DNA from 3 places in the Pseudoxanthomonas sp. Soil82 genome. Region 2 is predicted to be linked to each of the others. Evidence: predicted binding sites of a transcription regulator. Region 2 holds the regulator's gene; each other region holds the start of a gene.

Region 1 (4,233 bases), on a different contig from region 2:
GATCGCTGCCGAGCAGCTCGGTCAGGATCTGCCGGACCACCGCCGAGTCGTCGACCACCAGTACCTTGATCCTGTCCATCAGAACAGCTCCACGCCGCCGCTGACCGGGGTGCGCGACAGCCGCGAGCGGATCGCCGACTCGGTGGCGGCGACCTCGGCGTCGTGCGCATGCGGCATGCGGTTGACCATGACCTTGCCGGTCTGCGGGAAGAAGAACACCTTGCGCGGGTGGATTCCGCGAAGGTCCTCGGCCACCACCGGGATGCGCTCGGCGGCCAGGTAGGCCAGCACGAAGTCGGCGTTGCGCGTGCCCACCGGGTTGCTGGTGAAGCCCTTGAGCACGTTGGCGCCACCGAAGACCTTGGCCTCCAGCCGCTTGCGGCTGGCGCCGCGCTTGAGCAGCTCGTTGATCAGCACCTCCATCGCATAGCTGCCGTAGCGCGCCGGCGCGCCGTCGCCGGTGTTGCCGTCGGGCAGCAGGAAGTGGTTCATGCCGCCGAGCTGCAGCATCGGGTCGCGGATGCACGCGGCCACGCAGGAGCCGAGCACGGTGACCAGGGCGGTGCCGTCGTCGACCACCAGGTACTGGGTGGGAAGAAGCTTGGCCGCCGGGACCTTGAACTGCGGGTCGCGGTAGCGCATCACCTCGTCGGCCTGCAGTGCGACGTTCATGCGCGCGCCGCCGGGTTGCGGCGGTACAGCGTGCGCCCGCAGGGCTGGATCAGGTCGGCCGCATGCAGGTAGTTCTCCGAGTGCCCGGTGTAGAGCAGGCTGGCCGCGTCCATCTGCGGCAGCAGCCGCGAGAGGATGGCGCGCTGGGTGGGCTTGTCGAAGTAGATCATCACGTTGCGGCAGAAGATCGCCGCGAACGGGCCGCCCACGTCGTAGCGCGGCTGAAGCAGGTTCAACGGCCGGAACTCGACCAGCGCCTGCAGGGCCGGGTTGACCCGGCAGCGCCCTTCGTTGGGGCCGGTGCCGCGCTGGAAGTAGCGCTTGCGCAGGTCCTCGTCCAGGCCGGAGATGCGATCGATGGCGTAGACGCCCCGCTGGGCGGTGGCCAGGACCTGGGTGTCGATGTCGGTGGCGAGGATGCGCACGGGCGGCGCCAGCGTGCCGAACGCCTCGCAGGCGGTGATCGCCATCGAGTACGGCTCCTCGCCGGTGGATGCGGCGCACGACCAGAGGCGGATGGTGCCCTGGCCGCGCCCGAGCTCCTGCAGCTGGGCGTCGAGCCGCTCGAAGTGGTGCGGTTCGCGGAAGAACGCCGTCAGGTTGGTGGTCAGCGCGTTGGTGAAGGCCTGCCACTCCGCGCCGTCGGGGTCGGCGTCGAGCTGGTCGAGGTACTCGCCGAAATCGTGCAGGTCCAGCGCGCGCAGGCGCCGCGAGAGGCGGCCGTAAACCATGTCCCGCTTGCCCGGCGCCAGGGCGATGCCGGCGCGTGCGTGGATCATCTGGCAGACGCGGCGGAAATCGCGGTCGGAGAAGGGGAACTCCCTCTGGTCCGTCGGCGGGTGCGGCAGGTGGGTGGCGCTCATCTGGGTTCCGGCATGGGCGGAGGTAGGGTTCTGTCCCACCAGGGATATCGGCGCGGCACGACCGAAGTTGATGGGCGCCCGGTGCGGTGCCCCCGATCCGCGCGCGGCAGGAAACGGGGCGTGGCGCTTGCCGCTTTCCCCGATCGAAGCCACAACCCCGACGATTGCCAGGGACGCCGTACCCAAGGGTGATGGCTCAAGTGGCACATGGATGTGCCACGGCCCTTCGTAAAGGCAGGATGTCGTCCCGAAGGGTGGGCCATCACCCTTGGGTGCGGCGGCCCCGGAAGGTGCCAGCGCTTCAGCCAGCTACTCCGAAACAAGCACCCGACCGGCGATTGCACGTGGTGAAGAAAAAAGCCCCGGCGGGTGCCGGGGCTTTTCGGGGTCACAGGCGTTGCCGATCAGAACTCGGCCCAGTCGGCCTCGTTGATCACGGTGGCGGCATTGCCGGTCGCGCGCGGCGCGCGTGCGGCGGCCTTGCGCGCGGGGAACGGTACCGGTGCCGGCGTCGCCTGCACCGGCGCCGCGCTGCGGCCGCCCTCGATGCGGAACACGGCGATGGCCTGGGCCAGGCTGGCGGACTGCTCCTCCATGGCGCGGGCGGCGGCGGTGGCCTCCTCGACCAGGGCCGCGTTCTGCTGGGTGGTCTCGTCCATCTGCACGATGGTCTGGTTGACCTGCTCGATGCCGGCGGCCTGCTCCTGCGAGGCGGCGGAGATCTCGGCCATGATGTCGGTCACCCGCTGCACCGAGGCCACGATCTCGCCCATGGTCTTGCCGGCCTGCTCGGCCAGCGCGGCGCCATCGGCAACCCGGCCGGTGGAGTCCTCGATCAGCGACTTGATCTCCTTGGCCGCGGTGGCGCTGCGCTGGGCCAGCGAGCGCACCTCGGTGGCGACCACGGCGAAGCCGCGGCCCTGTTCGCCGGCACGCGCTGCTTCCACCGCGGCGTTGAGCGCCAGGATGTTGGTCTGGAAGGCGATGCCGTCGATGACCGAGATGATGTCGGCGATCTTGCGCGAGGAGGCCTGGATGTCGGCCATGGTGGTGACGACCTGGCCGACGACCTGGCCGCCCTGGGAGGCGACGGAGGCCGCGCCGATGGCCAGCTGGTTGGCCTGGCGGGCGTGGTCGGCGTTCTGCTTGACGGTGGAGGTGAGTTCCTCCATCGAGGCGGCGGTCTCTTCCAGGTTGGCGGCCTGCTGTTCGGTGCGGCGGGACAGGTCGTTGTTGCCGGAGGCGATCTCGGTGGAGGCGGTGGAGATGGCCGAGGAGGCGCCCTGGATGCGCGAGACGATGGAGGTGAGCTGGGCGACGGTGGCGTTGGCGTCGTCGCGCATGCGGGCGAACACGCCGTGGAAGTCACCGTCCATGCGCGTGGTCAGGTCGCCCTGCGACAGCGCGGTCAGCAGGCGCGAGACCTCGGACAGGCTGACAGCATTGGCGTCCAGCAGCGTGTTCAGCTGTTCGGCCAGCTGCAGCAGGAAGCCGTGCTTGCCTTCGGTACCCACGCGGCCGGACAGGTCGCCGGCGGCGGCGGCCTCGACGATGCGGGCCACCTCCTGCTCCACGTGCATCTCGCTGGTGCGGTCGCGCCACTCGCAGACCGTACCCACGTTCTCGCCGTCGGCGTCGCGGATCACCGAGATGCTCTGGGCGAATACCACTTCTCCGTAGCGCACCTCGCGCTGGCCGCGGCCTTCCTTCTCGAGCTGCTGGAGGAACGCCGGGTCGACCTTGCCGCCGTGCTCGAGCACGGAGATCGGCTGGCCCACCAGCGGCCGCTCCGGATCGATGCCCGGCAGGGCTTCGGCGATCTGCGCCGCGTAGCCGTCGAGCATGTGCCGCAGCGCGGGGTTGGTGTAGACCACGTCCAGGTCGCGGTCGGTGATGATCAGGCCGGTGGTGGAGCTCTCCAGCGCGGTGCGGATGCGCAGGTTCTCGCTGGCCACCTTCTGGTCGCGTTCGGTGCGCTCGCGCAGGTCGTGCTGCATGCGCTGCATGGCGCGCAGCAGGTCGCCGATCTCGTCCTGGCGGGAAGTGTCGATCCGGCTGTCCAGCTTGCCGCCGGCCACGTCGTTGGCCACCGCCACCGCTTCGCGCATCGAGCCGGTCAGGCCGCGGGCCAGCAGCCAGGCAATCGCCAGGCCGCCGCCGATGCCCGCCAGCAGCATGATCACGATCAGCGACCCGGAGGCGGCGTAGGCCGAACCGGCCTTCGCGCCGGCCGCATTGGCCTGTTCGTCGGCGCGCTTGATCATCTCGCCGACCAGGGCGTAAGCGCCCTCATGCAGCTGCGCGGTCTCGCCCAGGAAGGTGTCCACGGCGTCGTCCGGGAGCTCCAGGTCGACCATTTCGTTGACCGAGTCGTAGGACGCCTTGGCCGTCGTCCAGGCCGCGGCGAACTGCTCCTGCAGCTTGCGCTCCTCTGGCGTCGTCGCCAGCTTGGCGAAATCGGCCGAGGTCGCTTCGATCCTGGCGGCCAGGTCGGCGCTCTGCTTGCGCGCATCCTGCTTGACCGCCTCGCTGGCACGGGTCAGGCCGCGGTAGGACGAGATCCGGTACTCGCCCAACAGCGAGCGCAATTCGGCGGCGGTGGACACCGTGTCCATGGTGTTGCCGGCCAGGTGCGTGGTCGCGCGGTTGAGCGAGGACAGGCCCAGGTAGGCGCCGACGCCCTGGACCAACATCAGTG
Region 2 (4,233 bases):
GAGAAGCCGGGCAGGAACACCAGGTGCAGGCACTCGTCCGGGCCGAGCCGGGCGGCGGCTTCCGGGTCGAGCAGGCCCTTCTCGCGGGCCTTGGCGCGCAGCCGCTCCGGGTCGATCCCGGCGCCGTCGTCCTGCACCTCGATGCTGACGTAGTCGCCTTCCTGTTGCGCCGACAGGCGCAGCCGGCCGACCCGGGGCTTGCCGGCCGCCTCGCGCAGTTCCGGCGATTCGACCCCGTGGTCGATGCCGTTGCGGACCAGGTGCACCAGCGGATCGGCCAGCGCCTCGACCAGGTTGCGGTCCAGTTCGGTCTCCGCGCCCACCATCTCCAGCTCGACTTCCTTGCGCAGCGAGCGGGCGACGTCGCGGGCCACCTTGGGGAAGCGCGAGAACACCTTGCCGACCGGCTGCATGCGCGTGCGCATCACCGCCGATTGCAGGCGCGCGGTGGCCACGTCCAGGGTGCCCACCGCACGGTCGAGTTCCTCGTCCTTCAGGCGCACGCGCAGGGTCTTGAGCCGGTTGCGCGCCAGCACGAGCTCGCCGATCAGGTTGACGATCGCGTCCAGCCGGCGCGTGTCCACGCGCACGGTCTGCTCGGCCTCGACCGGTGCCGTTGTGCGCGGCGGTGGTGGCGTGGCCGGTCGCGGCGGCGAGGCGGGCACCGCCGGCGCGACGTGCGTGGCCGGTGCCGGCGCCGCCGGGGAGGCGCCCGGTGCGGCGCCGCCGTGCAGCTGGTCGAGCAGTGCTTCGAACTCGTCGTCGTCGATCATGTCCGGCGCCGGCCGGGCGGCCGCCGGCTTGGCCGGGGGCGGGGCGCTGCCGGGTGCGGCGGCGCCATGCAACTGGTCGAGCAGGGCTTCGAACTCGTCGTCGCCGATCATCTCCGGCGACGCCGGGGAGGTCGCGGACGGGGCAGGGGCCGGTGCCGCGGCGACGACCGGGTCCAGGCTGAACTGCGCGATCAGCTCGGCCGGCGCGTGCGCCGGTTCGGTTCCGGCGCCGACCGCATCGAGCATGGCCTGCAGCCAGTCGAGCGATCGCTGCGCGGCGTCGAAGTGCTGCGCCTCGAGCGCGGCCTGGCCAGCGCGCACGCTGCCGAGCGTCTCCTCGGCGGCGTGGCACAGTTCCACCATCGGGGTGATGCTGAGGAAGCCGGCGCCGCCCTTCAGGGTGTGGAAGCCGCGGAACACCGCGTTGAGCTGGTCGCGGTCGTCCGGCGCATGTTCCAGCGCGACCAGCTGCTCGCCGAGGCGGTCCAGGATCTCCTGGGCCTCGACGATGAAATCAGCCGCGATCTCCGCGGTCACTCCGCTCATGGCATGGGTCTCGTTACAGGCCCAGGTCGGCCAGCAGCGCGTCGGCGTCGACCTGGGTCACCGCGTGGCGGTCCAGGCCGTGCACGGCGGGGCCGGCCAGCGCCGGGCCGGGGGTTTCCTCTCGCGGCGGCAGCCCGAGCGCGCCGAAGCCCTCGTGCACCTTGCGCACGATGCCGGCCACCCGGCGGATGATCTGCCCGGTGAGGTCCTGGTAGCTCTGGGTCAGGCCGATCTCGGTGAGGTTGTGGCGGATCCTGTCCAGCACTTCGTCCTGGCGCGCGGAGACGCCCTCGATGCGCACGCTCTCGAGCAGGTCGCGGCACTGGTCGGCCAGGTCCAGGGTGCGGTGGGTGGCCTGTTCGGTCACCGCCACCACGTGGTCCAGGCGCGCGCAGGCATCGTCGAGCTCGACCGGGCGGCCGTCCTCCTCGGGCGTGCGCGGCAGTTCGCCCAGGGCCTGGCTCAGTTCGCGCGCCAGCCGGCCCAGGCCCTGCACCAGCGGCCGGGTGCGGGCGGAGGCGAGCGCGTCGATCACCGCGCGCATGGAGGTCTCGTCGCCGCGCTCGAGCGCATCCAGGGCCTCGTGCAGGCGCTGGATCAGCGCGGCGCGTTCGGGGGACACGGCCACCGCGCTCATGCGGTGGCCGCCAGGCGTTCGAAGATCTTGCCCAGCTTCTCTTCCAGGGTCTGCGCGGTGAACGGCTTGATGATGTAGCCGTTCACGCCGTTCTGCGCGGCCTCGATGATCTGTTCGCGCTTGGCCTCGGCGGTGACCATCAGCACCGGCAGGGTCTTGAGCTTTTCGTCTGCGCGGATCGAGCGCAGCAGGTCGATGCCGGTCATGCCGGGCATGTTCCAGTCGGTGACCACGAAATCGAACGGAGCCGAGCGCAACGCGGCCAGGGCCGTGTGGCCGTCGTCGGCCTCGGCGGTGTTGGTGTAGCCCAGATCGTTGAGCAGGTTCTTGACGATGCGACGCATCGTCGAGAAGTCGTCCACGATCAGGATGCGCATGTTCTTGTTCACTTCTTGCTCCGTTTCAGGGTGGTGCGGTGTAGCGGGTGGGAGGCGCCGGCTATTCGTCTTCCAGCCCGGCGTCGCGCGATTCGTACTGGCCCAGGCGGCCGCGCAGGCGCAGCACGGCCTGGCCGTGGATCTGGCACACGCGCGACTCGCTGACCCCGAGCACCGCGCCGATCTCCTTGAGGTTCAGCTCCTGCTCGTAGTACAGCGACAGCACCAGCTGCTCGCGCTCGGGCAGCAGGCCGATGGCCGCGGCCAGCTCGCGGCCGAAGTCGCTGCGTTCCAGGACCTGCTGCGGGGTCATGCCGCCGCTGTGGATGGTCACCTCGCCGTGGTCCTCCACGTGCGAGTCCAGGCTCAGCACCTGGCCGCGCGAGGCGTCCTCGAGCAGGCGCAGGTACTCGGGCAGCGGCATCTCCAGGTGCGCGGCCACTTCCTGCGGGCTGGCGGCGCGGCCGGTGGCCTGCTCGATCTGGCGCACCGCGGCGGCGGCGTCGCGGGCGCGGCGGTGCACCGAGCGCGGCACCCAGTCGCCGCGGCGGATCTCGTCGATCATCGAACCGCGGATGCGGATCGAGGCGTAGGTCTCGAACGAGGCGCCCTGGTCGGGGTCGTAGCTGCGCGAGGCCTCGATCAGGCCGATCATGCCGGCCTGGATCAGGTCGTCGACCTCCACGCTGGCCGGCAGGCGCGCCGCCAGGTGGTGGGCGATGCGGCGCACCAGGTCGGCATGGCGGGCGACGGCGTCGTCGGCCACGCTGCGCTGGACCGCGCGGTATTCGGCCAGGGCGTTCATGCCGCCGCTCCCTGCCGCACGCCCTGCGCGAGCAGGCGGTCGACGAAGAATTCGATGTTGCCGCGCGGGCTGGCCGGGGCTTCCCAGCGCGCCGCGCGGCGGGCGATCTCGGCGATGGCGCGGGCCGAGGGGCTGGCCGGGTAGGCGGTGGCGACGGCCTGCTGGCGCTGCACCGCCATCCGCAGCCAGTCGCACTGCGGCACCGCGCCGAGGAAGTTGAGCGAGACATCGCCGAGGAAGCGCTCGCACACGCGCGATAGCTTGTCGTAGAGGCCGCGGCCCTCGGCCGGGCTGCGCACCATGTTGGCCACCACCTGCACCCGGTCCACGCCGCGCTCGCGCGAGAGGACCTTGATCAGGGCGTAGGCGTCGGTGATCGAGGCCGGCTCGTCGCAGACCACCACCACCGCGTCCTGCGCGGCCTGGCAGAAGGTCAGCACGCTGTCGGTGATGCCGGCGGCGGTGTCGACGATGAGGATGTCCAGGTCGCGCTGCAGCTCGTTGAAGACGTTGACCAGGCCCACGTGCTGGGCCGGCTGCAGTTCGGCCATGTGCCGGCGGCCGGAGGCGGCGGGCACCACCAGCATGCCGTTCGGGCCTTCGAGGATGACCTCGTCCAGCTCGCAGCGGCCGGAGACCAGGTCGGCCAGGGTGTTCTGCGGCGACAGCCCCAGCAGCACGTCGACGTTGGCCAGGCCCAGGTCGGCGTCGAGCAGGAGCGTGCGCTTGCCCAGGCCGGCCAGCGAGGCGGCCAGGTTGACCGACAGGTTGGTCTTGCCCACGCCACCCTTGCCGCCGGTGACGGCGATGCTGCGGACGGGGGCCAGGCTCGGGTTGGCGGTGTTCAGGCTCAAGGGCGGGTACTCACGCGGCGGCATGGTCGTGCTCCGGGATGTTCGGCTTATCGGCCGCGCGGCGCAGATCTTCAAGGCGAAGGACCAGGCTGGCGGCATTGGCGCGGTGGAGGTCGTCGGGAACGCGCTGGCCGTCGGTCACCCAGGTCAGCGGCAGCTGGTGGTCGACCACCACCGACAGGGCGCTGCCCAGGCGGCCGGTCTCGTCCAGCTTGGTCAGGACCACGCCCTGCGGCTTGGC
Region 3 (4,233 bases), on a different contig from region 2:
TGGCGAGGGCGAGCATCAGGAGCTCGCCGCCATTCACGGAACTACCGGGGCCCGATTCTTTCGAGGGAACGTCCAGCGACTTGGCAGAGCCGGCAGTGGAGACACTTACGGCGTTCTGACCCGGCTCGTTCCGGACCTGCGCGGAGATCTCCACGTGCAACCCTCCGTTCCGGCGGCCTAATGACCGAGATGAGCCGAATGGCGAAGCCAGTTCGGCTGGTTGAGTTGCGAGGCACGCCAAGCGCACCTCACTCCTGGCGAAGACTGCCATTGCAGGCAATCCTCGCACCGCAACTCCGACAAGACCGCCCGGCATCATGCAGGCCCATGCCTGCCCCCGGCGGGCGGCCGTCAGCTGCGGCCCAGGTAATCCAGCTTGCCCAGCGGCACCCCGTTGTGGCGCAGGATCGCGTAGGCGGTGGTGACGTGGAAATACAGGTTGGGCAGGGCGAAGCCGGTGAGGTAGCCCAGGCCTTCGAAGGCGTATTCGCCGCCGGGGGTCCGCAGCACCACCGGGCGGGTCTCGGCGCCGTCGATCTGCGCGGGCTCGAACGTGCCCAGGTAGGCGATGGCGCGGTCCAGCCGCGCATGGAGGCCGGCGAAATCGCTCTCGTCGTCGGCGAACACCGGTGCTTCGACCCCGGCCAGGCGCGCGGCGCCGTTCTTGGCGGTGTCGCTGGCCATCTGCACCTGGCCCAGCAGCGGGCGCATGTCCGGGGCCAGACGCGACTGCAGCAGCACGGCCGGGTCGAAGCCGCGTTCGATCGCGTGCGCCTCGCCCAGTTCGAGCACCCGGCGCAGGTTGCGCAGGGCGCGCACGAAGGCGGGGATGGAGGCGCCGTACATCGAGATCGTCGTGGTCATGCAGGAGTCCGCAAACCGGAAAGGGAAGGTGCGCCGGCCGGGCAGGCCGGCGCACCGGGTGGATCACCGCATCCAGGCATCAGCGCAACCAGCCACCCGCGCGGCAGCGCCCGGCATATACCCACAATCCCGCCGCGATGACCAGCACCAGCACCGGCATCGCCAGCCCCGCCGGACCGTAGGCCTGCCAGGCCGGGGTCAGCGCATAGGCACCGGCCATCTGCAACACCACCGCCAGCAGCGAGACCGCGAACAGCGGCACCGCCCAGCGCCGGCGCAGCAGCAGGCCCAGCGCACCGAGCACCCCGCCGATGACCCCGATCCCGAACATCGCGTTCAACCAGGCCGGCGTGGCCAGGAAGATCTGCCGGTCGACCTCCGGCAGCGTCGCCAGCCGCGCTTCGTCCATGGTCACCTGCATGACGAACATCGCCAGGCCGAGCAGGTTCCACACCAGCGCCAGTATCGCCACCCACCAGTAAGCCTTGGGCCGCACGGGCCCGGACTGCGTCTGCATGAGCTCCTCCCCTCGCGGCGCCTGTGCCGCGCCGCAGAGCGTACGCCTCCCTCCCCCGGCCGGGCAGTGCCGGGGGGGCGTCCGGGCCCACGGGCACCGATGGATCGCCGGCCGCCGCGGCCGCACCGCTAAACCCCGGCCGGCGACGGCCGCTAACCCGACGACCCCCCGTGATCCCGCCCGGCCGCCCGCATGCGAGCCGATCCACCCGGAGCCCCTGATGTCCATCGATCGCCGCTTCACCGCCTCCCTGCGTGATCCGGGGCCGGCCCTGGCCGACACCGGGCCGCTCGCGGTGCTGCCCGCCTTCGCCGACGGCATGGCCGCCCTGCCCGGGGAACTGGGCGGGCTCGGCAAGCGCCTGCAGTCGGCCGCGCGCGGCGAGGACTGGCGCAGCTACCAGCGCCTGCTGCAGCAGTTCCTGGACAAATACCTGCAGGATTTCGCCCGCAGCCTGGACAGCGGCGCGATGGCCGAGTCCGACCAGCTGCGCGAGCTGCTGCGACAGGCCGTGGGCGTAGCCCTGGCCTCGCTGCTGCAGCCGCTGCCGGCGCTGGCCGACGAATCCACCGCGCTGGGCAGCGAGCTGAAGCAGTGGCGGCCCGGCAGCGACCTGGCGCCGCTGGCGCTGCGCGTGCGCGAGCTGTGCCACCAGGTCGGCGTGCACGCCGGCGAGACCGCCGAACAGCAGGCGCTGCTGCTGGGCCTGTTCGACCTGCTGCTGGAGAACCTGTTCGAGCTGCTTGACGACGGCAGCTGGCTGCGCGGCCAGGTCGCGGTGGTGCGCGAGCTGCTGGCCGGCAATCCCGACCGCCAGACCCTGGAGGCCACCCGCCAGGGGTTGCGCGAGCTGGCCTACCAGCAGGGCCTGCTGAAGCAGGGCATCGACCAGTCCAAGGATGCGATGCGGGTGATGATGGTGTCCTTCGTCGAGCGCCTGGACGGCATGGCCGCCAGCACCGGCGAGTTCCAGTCGCGGCTGGAAGTGCACATGCAGGCGATCCGGCAGGCGCGCACCATCGCCGACCTCGGCCACGGCCTGGAGGACGTGCTTGACGACACCGCGCGTCTGCAGGCGCAGGCGTTGCAGTCGCGCGAGCAGCTACTGGCCGCGCGCGCCGAAGTCGACGCGGCCGAAAGCCGGATCCGCGAACTGGAGGCGCGCCTGCGCGACGTCGGCGACCTGCTGCGCAGCGATCCGCTCACCGGCGCGCTCAACCGGCGCGGGTTCGAGGAGGAATACGCGCGCGAGTCGGTGCGCGCCGAGCGCGAGGCGCACCCGCTGTCGCTGGCGGTGATCGACCTGGACGAGTTCAGCCGGCTCAACGCGCGCCACGGCCATGCCGGCGGCGACGTGGCGCTGCGCCACCTGGTCAGCCTGGCCCAGGCCACGCTGCGCGCTGGCGATGCGATCTGCCGCCACGGCGGCGAGGAGTTCGTACTGCTGCTGCCGGGCACGCCGCTGGCCGAGGCGCAGGCGGTGGTCCAGCGCCTGCAGAAGCGCCTGGCGGCCGAACCGGCGGTGCACGAGGGCCAGCGCATCGCGTTCGCGTTCAGCGCCGGCGTCGCCGTGCGCCAGCTCGGCGAAGACCGCGACCACCTGCTGCGACGCGCCGACCGCGCGATGTACCAGGCCAAGCGCGACGGCCGCAACCGGGTCAGCGTCGCCCACTGAGCCGGGTGGGCAGGCCGGTCAGCGACGCCGCGGCGGCCGCCCGGCCGGGCGTTCGTCGCCGTCCTGTGTGTACGCGGGCGGCGAGTAGAAGTTGACCGTCTTCAACGGCGTGCGGCCGGTGTTGCGGATCTCGTGCGCCTCGCCGCGCTCGATCAGCAGCAGGCTGCCGGCGCCCAGCGCGCGGCGCGTGCCCTCGATGATCGCCATGCCCGTTCCGGACACCACGTAGAGCCACTGCTCGGCGCCGCGATGGCGGTTGTCCGGCCCGCCTTCGCTGCCGCCCGGCGCGATCGCCATCTGCGCGGCCTGCACGCCGCGCCGGTCGAACAGCACGCGGAAGCCGCGGCCGAATCGCAAGCGTCGATGCTGCATGTTCCTGCTCCTCCGCGTGCCGGCCGTGGTCTCGACGATCGCCAGCACCGCGTGAACCGCGCGTATCCATGCAGCTGAACGCGACAGTTTCATGGCGCCGGCTTCACGGCGCCTTGCACGCGCGCGCGCCACTGTGCGCATCCCTCCCGTCACCGCAGGACACGTCCGATGCTGATCCGGCTCGGCTTCGAGATCGCCTACCGCTTCGTGCAGCCGACGCCGATGGTGGTGATGCTCGACATCCATGGCTCGCGCGCCGGCGACGTGGTCGCCTCGGTGCCGCTGCACACCGACCCGGCGGTGCCGCTGCGCCGCTACCGCGACGAGTTCGGCAACACCTGCGTGCGCCTGCACGCCCCGGCGGGGCTGCTGGTCCTGGCCACCGATGCGGTGGTGCGCGATTCCGGCCTGCCGGACCGGCAGCAGCCCGATGCGATGCAGGTTCCGGTCGAGGCGTTGCCGGAGGACACGCTGGTGTTCCTGCGCGGCAGCCGCTACTGCGAGACCGACGCGCTGATGCAGTACGCGTGGGACCACTTCGGCCATGTCCCCGCCGGCTGGGCGCGGGTGCAGTCGATCTGCGACCACGTCCACGCCGCGATCGAGTTCGGCTACCCGCATGCCGACGCCACCCGCGGCGCCGCGCGCGCGCTGGAGGAAGGCCGCGGCGTGTGCCGGGATTTCGCCCATGCCGCCATCGCCCTGTGCCGCTGCATGAACATCCCGGCGCGCTACTGCACCGGCTACCTCGGCGACATCGGCGTGCCGCCGGTGGACGCGCCGATGGACTTCTCGGCCTGGTTCG

The links. The regulator FliA, encoded in region 2, starts transcription of late flagellar genes. The targets are predictions, from matches to a motif close to TAAAGTTTNNCNNNCNNNGGCCGATAA.
Region 1: a site for FliA is predicted at 1,580-1,606, ahead of ABKA19_RS05495 (CheR family methyltransferase). Genes of this name have one in related genera too.
Region 3: a site for FliA is predicted at 1,511-1,537, ahead of ABKA19_RS04330 (GGDEF domain-containing protein). Genes of this name have one in related genera too.

What each region holds. Positions count from the first base shown of each region.
Region 1 covers NZ_JBEAAK010000002.1:2,418-6,650, reverse strand. The annotation lists gene ABKA19_RS05505 (protein-glutamate methylesterase/protein-glutamine glutaminase) at 1-79, opposite strand, end outside; gene cheD (chemoreceptor glutamine deamidase CheD) at 79-672, opposite strand; gene ABKA19_RS05495 (CheR family methyltransferase) at 669-1,535, opposite strand; gene ABKA19_RS05490 (methyl-accepting chemotaxis protein) at 1,940-4,233, opposite strand, start outside.
Region 2 covers NZ_JBEAAK010000003.1:193,246-197,478, reverse strand. The annotation lists gene ABKA19_RS09880 (chemotaxis protein CheA) at 1-1,319, opposite strand, end outside; gene ABKA19_RS09875 (protein phosphatase CheZ) at 1,333-1,956, opposite strand; gene cheY (chemotaxis response regulator CheY) at 1,953-2,345, opposite strand; gene ABKA19_RS09865 (RNA polymerase sigma factor FliA) at 2,395-3,138, opposite strand; gene ABKA19_RS09860 (P-loop NTPase) at 3,135-4,016, opposite strand; gene flhF (flagellar biosynthesis GTPase FlhF) at 4,003-4,233, opposite strand, start outside.
Region 3 covers NZ_JBEAAK010000001.1:964,044-968,276, reverse strand. The annotation lists gene ABKA19_RS04345 (OsmC family protein) at 1-271, opposite strand, end outside; gene ABKA19_RS04340 (DUF1993 domain-containing protein) at 352-864, opposite strand; gene ABKA19_RS04335 (hypothetical protein) at 944-1,381, opposite strand; gene ABKA19_RS04330 (GGDEF domain-containing protein) at 1,602-3,056, shown strand; gene ABKA19_RS04325 (cupin domain-containing protein) at 3,075-3,428, opposite strand; gene ABKA19_RS04320 (transglutaminase-like domain-containing protein) at 3,597-4,233, shown strand, end outside.